2 regions of the Peribacillus sp. NPDC097295 genome follow, and region 2 is predicted to be linked to the other one. Evidence: riboswitches for the same ligand, from Rfam matches in the RefSeq annotation. Region 2 holds a riboswitch; the other holds the start of a gene.
What was found. A riboswitch is a leader RNA that binds a small molecule or an ion and turns the genes downstream of it on or off. The one in region 2 is predicted to bind S-adenosylmethionine.
Positions count from the first base shown of each region.

Region 1 (3,423 bases), on a different contig from region 2:
CTTCTATTAACACTTCGATTACTTCTTTGCGGCTGAATGTGGCTGGCGGGATTTCTCCGTTTCGCAGCATTTCCCTAACTTTCGTACCTGAAAGGATAACATGATCTTCTTTGCCATGTGGACATGTCTTTGCAGAAGCCATATTTCCACATGTTTTACAATAGAAGCTATGTTCAAAGAATAACAATGTAATCCCTAACTCATCAGCAGTAAAATTACTGAAGATTTTTTGTGCATCATACGTTCCATAATAATCGCCGACTCCAGCATGGTCACGACCGACAATAAAGTGAGTGCATCCGTAGTTTTTACGAACCATAGCATGGAATATCGCTTCCCTGGGTCCTGCATAACGCATCGCAGCAGGGAATACTGCGAGTGAGACACGCTCTTTAGGATAATACTTTTCAAGTAATACTTTATAGCTATCCATCCGAACGTCAGCAGGGATGTCATCGGATTTGGTGGCACCAACCAATGGATTTAAGAATAATCCGTCTACTATCTCCAGTGCTGTCTTTTGAATATATTCATGTGCACGGTGAACAGGATTTCTAGTTTGGAATCCAACGACCGTTTTCCAACCTTTATCTTCAAATGCCTTACGTGTCTCAATCGGATCTAAATAATGATCCTCGAATAATGGACGCTCGATTCGTTTGACAAGTTTGATTTCCCCACCCACATAAACATTGCCACGGTTATATAGGTTTTTTACACCTGGATGGTTCTCATCATCCGTTTGATAGACCAGAGTTGCTTCCAATTGCTTATCAGGAATGAAGATATCGGAAATCATCAAGACTCCATAAATTTGTCCTTCGTGGGTCAACTTTACTTTTTCCCCTATAGTAAGGGCATTTGCGATATCATCAGCTAGAGGTAATGTAATAGGAATGCTCCAGACATGTTCGCTGCTAAGGCGCATGTCCTTTACCACTGAATGATAGTCCTCTTTCGTAAAGAATCCTTCGATGGGACTGTAGGCACCCGTCCCGATAAGTTCCAAGTCACTTAGGGCAATTTCATCTATCTCCACTGATTTTTCAATATTAGACAAATCATAGTCTGGTTCAAAACGGTTGATTAATGTTCCTCCGTGCGGCAAGCTATTAGTCACGTTAATTTCCCCCTGATAATTTTTTAAGATAAATGTAATCCACATTCCGTTTTTTGCGCACCTTGCCAACGTCCTGAACGAAGATCCTCGGCATTGATAGCAGGTGCAGTGCATGTCTTACAACCAATACTTGGGTACCCATTATCATGAAGCACATTATATGGTAAGCCGTTTTTATGTGCATACCGCCAGACATCTTTCCATGTCCAATGTATGAGCGGGCAAATTTTTATCGATTTGAATTTATTATCTTTATTTATATATTCGGTCAATGCCCTTGTTTCTGATTGTTCCCTACGAAGTCCAGAAAGCCAGGCGGTCGCCGTTGAAAGTACTTCTGTGAGAGGCGTAATTTTGCGGATGTTACAGCATTTATTCGAATCATGGACCCATAACTCATCACCGAATTCAGCGGCTTGTTCTTCTAATGTCAATTCCGGTTTCTTCAATTCGATGGACAGCTGTGGATAACGCTTTTTTACTTGTTCGATTAATTGGTATGTTTCTGTAAAATGAACATCAGTATCTAAAAAAACGATTTTGGCTGCAGGATTGACCTTTGCCAGCAGGTCTGTCAAAACAATTCCTTCAATACCAAAACTACAAGCATAAATGAGCTTATCAGCATACTCGGAATTTGCCCATTCGAGTACTTCTAGAGCTCCTTTTGTCTCACTGTCTTCTGGAAATGAAGGTAGTACAGCTGTATCGATGGTTTCATAGTTTAATAGTTCTGCCAATTCTATACCCCCTCTAACAAATTACCTTATGATCCATCAGGTATCTGTTATAACCCATGACACATCATTGTATTATAATATAAGAAAAAAAGCAGTTTTAACCAATAATACCTTATATATCAGTTAAAACCGCCTCTAGTTTTTCTAGTCAGCAGTCACTTTATTTAATTCTCATTTTTTCGTTTCTTTCCATCTGAATAACCTTACCATCCTGAACGATAAGTGTTATCGAACCATATTTCATCGTTTTCAGCATTTCTTGCAGCCGTTCAAATATTTCCCCCAGCTGATTTTCTTTTTCCAAGCCCATTCCTCCTTTAAGAAAACTCGTCGACTGACTTGTCGCAAAGATGATCAGCTTGTTAAATGAATTTTCCTAAATTTTATACGATCAATATTACAGTCATAACAGTTAAATTTATTTTTCATAATAAGAAAAGTCCTTCCAAAATGGAAAGATTAAAAGGTAAACTTATTTACCTTATCTTCCAAAATGATGACATTTTGTTGGAGTTGGCACCTTATATACACCTTGCAGGTTGCTGAACTTAAAAGGGTAAAAACCATCCATCACTCTGGATAAGTTTTATTATTTTAAATATTAACATATATCAAATCATTGTCAATGGAGTTTTCATATAAATTAACTTGGTTTAATATTTTGGATGAACTGCTATTATTATACACAAATCATTCCCATTTGCTACATTATTCCTTACGTTAATTATATAGGCTTATTTATTCCAAAACAGGATTGAAATAAATAAGCCTATAGTCATCTATGGATAACAAAAACGAAAATTACAGCTGTACTTAGTATTTCTCCATTACATTCTTTTTTGAATGGCTTCTATGAATTCCTTTACTTGGCTTTGTGTACGATTCAGCAATTCTCCATCCCTAATGGGGCTTAACGGATTCTGCTTATCAACTTCCTTATCCACAAAGTATAACCCCTGCATCGGTTCACCCTTCAAAATTGAAATTAATGGTTTCAGAGCATAATCTATCGCTAATAAATGCCTGTTGCTTCCTCCAATCATAATGGGTAACACTGGCTTATCTTTAAAGGCACCTTCGGGAAATAGATCGATTAAAGCTTTCAACACGCCTGTATACGATGCCTTATAGACTGGTGAACCAATAATGATACCGTTAGCTCGCTTAATCTTTTCTGACACCATTAAAATATCTTCACTGTCATAGCGGCCTTGGAATAAATCGGTTGCTGAAAACTCCGTAATAGAATAATAATCAGTGGTAAATCCCTCTTTTCCCACTAATGTCTCGATATATTTCAGTAAGATATCTGTCCTTGAAGGTATAGCAGGACTGCCTGACAAAATTACAATTTCGCTCATTTTTTATTCCTCCTTATATCTATCCAGAAAAAACTCATGGTCCCAGGAATGCGATATATATACTTGAGGTATGATTCCTTTCCAGTTATGAAATCCTTATTTAATTATCTTAATAATCAGAAAAAAGTCAAATGAATTGGTTGGCCTTTATATTTAATTGAAATTCTTTTAATCCATTATAAAAAAAACTGCCCTATTAGGA
Region 1 is NZ_JBIWCW010000018.1:28,726-32,148, forward strand. It holds gene sat (sulfate adenylyltransferase) at 1-1,120, opposite strand, end outside; gene ACIQXN_RS18795 (phosphoadenylyl-sulfate reductase) at 1,144-1,860, opposite strand; gene ACIQXN_RS18800 (YezD family protein) at 2,021-2,137, opposite strand; SAM riboswitch class I at 2,339-2,446, opposite strand; gene ssuE (NADPH-dependent FMN reductase) at 2,688-3,221, opposite strand.
Region 1: another riboswitch for S-adenosylmethionine. It lies ahead of ACIQXN_RS18800 (YezD family protein); the one in region 2 lies ahead of ACIQXN_RS06100 (5-methyltetrahydropteroyltriglutamate--homocysteine S-methyltransferase).

Region 2 (3,423 bases):
GGAGACAAGTTATTTTCCTTTTTCAATGTAGAAATAAGGAAATATTACTTTTGGAATGGGCATTGTGAATTCAAGGGTTTAAAATATGATAATAAATTCACTAATATGTTGATTTATTTAGGGGGAGCCATCTTTAATCTAATTAGCATGTTGGTTATATATAGCTTGGTCTATCAGAATATCTTGGAAAAGTCGGTCATCTGGTACCAATTCATTTACTTTTCTTTTTATATCATGTTCTTTTCCTTATTTCCGATGTACTTTTCCGACGGGTCGCCAAGCGATGGCAAAGCGGCAGAACTGACGTTGAAGAACAAGCTCCAGGATAAGGTCACGGATGATGTAGTAGTGAAGAAAGAGAATGATGAAGATAGTCAATGTGGTTGAATAAAAGGGACAAGCCGGTGGCTTGTCCCTTTTCAGTTTATTCCCAGATTTCTTTGGCGACATCCACAACGAATTTCAATTTTTCCCATTGCTGCTCTTCCGTTAGCTTGTTGCCAAGATGAGTGGAAGCGAAACCACATTGTGGGCTTAAGCATAATTGTTCATGTGGCACGTATTGTGCCGCTTCCTTAATACGTGATTTAACGGCTTCTTTATCTTCAAGTTCACCATTCTTCGAAGTAACCACGCCAAGAACAACTTGCACACCGCCATTTGGAATGTATTCTAATGGTTTAAAGTCTCCTGAACGATCATCATCGTATTCCAAGAAGAATCCATCTACATGTTCTTTAGCTAATAGAGTCGGTGCAATACGGGCATAGCTTCCTTCAAAAGCCCAAGTAGATTGGTAATTCCCACGGCAAAGGTGAGTCGTGACAACCAAATCCTCTGGTTTTCCCTCCAAGGCACCATTAATCACACGCAATGCTAAATCGATTAATTGTTCTCTTGTATATTTTCCTTCTTTGAACTGGAAATCCGGAGCAGAAAGTCTGGCTATGTATACATCATCTAATTGTAAATAACGTACACCGGCATCATAAAAGGCTTGTAAAGCGTCTTGATAGGCTTTGATGATATCTTTTGCATAGTCTTCGATGTCAGGGTAGATTTCTTCATTATGGATACCTACCGCAAATAATTGATTGGGACTAGGGATGGTTTGTTTCGCAACAGCCCGTCCGTCCACGATTTCATTAAACTCAATAAAGTCTTTAATAAAGGGATGATCGGGATTAAAAGAAATCTTTCCAGTATTCCGAACGTTATAACGTTCTGTTTCAATTCCATCAAAGGTAAGACCTTTTTCCGTGACATACCCTTCGATTCCATTTAAATGCTCCAAGAAGTCAAAGTGCCACCAGGTGCGTCTGAATTCCCCGTCAGTGACTGCCTCTAATCCGATTTCTATTTGCTTATCGACGATACGTTTAATTTCCTTCGTTTCAACCTCGCGTAATTGTTCTGCGGTAATGATTCCTTCTTTATATTGCTTTCTTGCAAGATGGACACTTTCTGGTCTTAATAAACTTCCTACGTGATCGGCTTTGAAAGGAGCTTTTGTTAAAGTGATGGACATGATAGATTCCTACTTTCCTTATTAAAATATAAAAACCTCTTCTTAAAAAAAGAAGAGGTTTAATCAGCTATGCTTATTTACTCTTCTTATCTTCAAGTTTTACACTTCTGGAATTAGCACAGTACAGTAAAGTCTGTTGCTGAGGTATCAAAGGGCCAGTCCCTCCACCTCTCTGGATAAGAATATGAACTATTCAATTAATTACGACTATACAGGTAGTGTTAATAAAGGTCAAGAGAAAACAGATAATTTTGAATATAATTGTTATTAGAAAGTGAGTTTCTCTTAGTTAAAATACTTTTATACACTTTCGCGGTGAAGTATTAAAAAAATCCTTTGACTATTGTCAGAATATTTCTTATAATTGTGTACATTATAGCGAGATAGGGGAATATTCAAATGAGAGATTTTTTCAGTAAATTATTAACGGGGATGAGCATAGGGATTGTCGTATCATTAATTCCGAATGCTTTATTAGGGGAAATACTTAAACTATTGATTCCATATTTTCCCGTGTTACAGCATATATTCGATATCACCGTTTTCGTGATGAGCTTGTTACCTGTCATGATTGGGGTGATGGTCGGGATTTCGTTCAAGCTATCATCCATTCAAACGGCCAGCATCGGGATAGCGGCCATGGTCGGAAGTGGTGCCATCCAGAAAACGGCTGACGGTTTATTTGCCCTTAATGGGATTGGCATAGTAATCAATACTGGTATTACCGCGGCATTGACCGTATTGTTCCTGCAATTAATTGGCGACAAATTAAAGGCGTATGCGATTCTTTTAATGCCGACTTTAAGTATCTTGGTACCAGGCATGATTGGATATTTAATTCTGCCATACGTAAAATCCGCTACGGGACTATTAGGAGTCGGCATCGCTAACGTGACGTCCTTGCAACCCATTTTGATGGGAGCCATTATTTCTGTTATCTTCTGTCTCATTATCTTATCTCCCATTTCAACGGTCGGGGTGGCGACGGTCATTATGCTCTCAGGTATAGGATCTGGTGCGGCCAACCTAGGAATCGTGGCAGCTGGTGTTGGCCTAGCCATTGCAAGCTACAAAGCGAACTCACTCGGAACGGCTTTAGCGCATGTGCTAGGTTCTCCTAAAATCCAAATGCGGAATTTCTTCATGAAACCGAAAATTGCGTTTCCCATGCTGATCACGTCAGCGATACTAGGTGCGTTGGCTGGTTTGTTAAACATACAAGGGACCCCGTATAGTGCTGGATTTGGATTATCGGGATTGGTCGGTCCCTTGAACTACATGAAACTGGCGGAAGGCGGGTGGATTGTCAGTAACATATCCATCATGGTCATCATTTTCTTCATTCTTCCGATTGTGTTGAACCTGGTGCTGATTTACGTTTTCTCGAAGAAGTTGAAATGGATTAAAGCAGAAGACTATACCCTGCATTTTGAATAAAAGGAGACTCACTAGAAGAAGCAGTCAGGCGTTTAGCTCTGGCTGCTTCTTTTGATAGGTAGGCTAATTCAATGGGACTTCAACCTTTAAATCTAGAATTTCTCCATAATCAGGAGTACCTGGGTCTCCGTTATCATAGTGTGGCTGAATGGTTAATGTTTTAGGAATAGTGCTCATAGGCGGAAGAGCTAAGACAATTTTGTGTCCACTCCCATTGACGTGTCCATATTGGAGTTCTAAATTTTTGTAAACATGTCCTTGGTCATCTGTCACGATATAAGGAAATGATGGCCATGAGTCATTCTCGTCCATTTCCGTTGGATAATCCAAAGTCATATCGATTCTTGTGGATAGTGGAAGAAAAGATACTTGATCTACGGATAATGTATAGATACGATCCTCGGTTTGAACTTTTGCATTTGGCGTAAATGTTGGAATCTTATCTTCTACTTTTTCTA
Region 2 is NZ_JBIWCW010000002.1:587,660-591,082, forward strand. It holds gene ACIQXN_RS06095 (hypothetical protein) at 1-387, shown strand, start outside; gene ACIQXN_RS06100 (5-methyltetrahydropteroyltriglutamate--homocysteine S-methyltransferase) at 425-1,528, opposite strand; SAM riboswitch class I at 1,612-1,711, opposite strand; gene ACIQXN_RS06105 (PTS sugar transporter subunit IIC) at 1,928-2,965, shown strand; gene ACIQXN_RS06110 (DUF4179 domain-containing protein) at 3,029-3,423, opposite strand, start outside.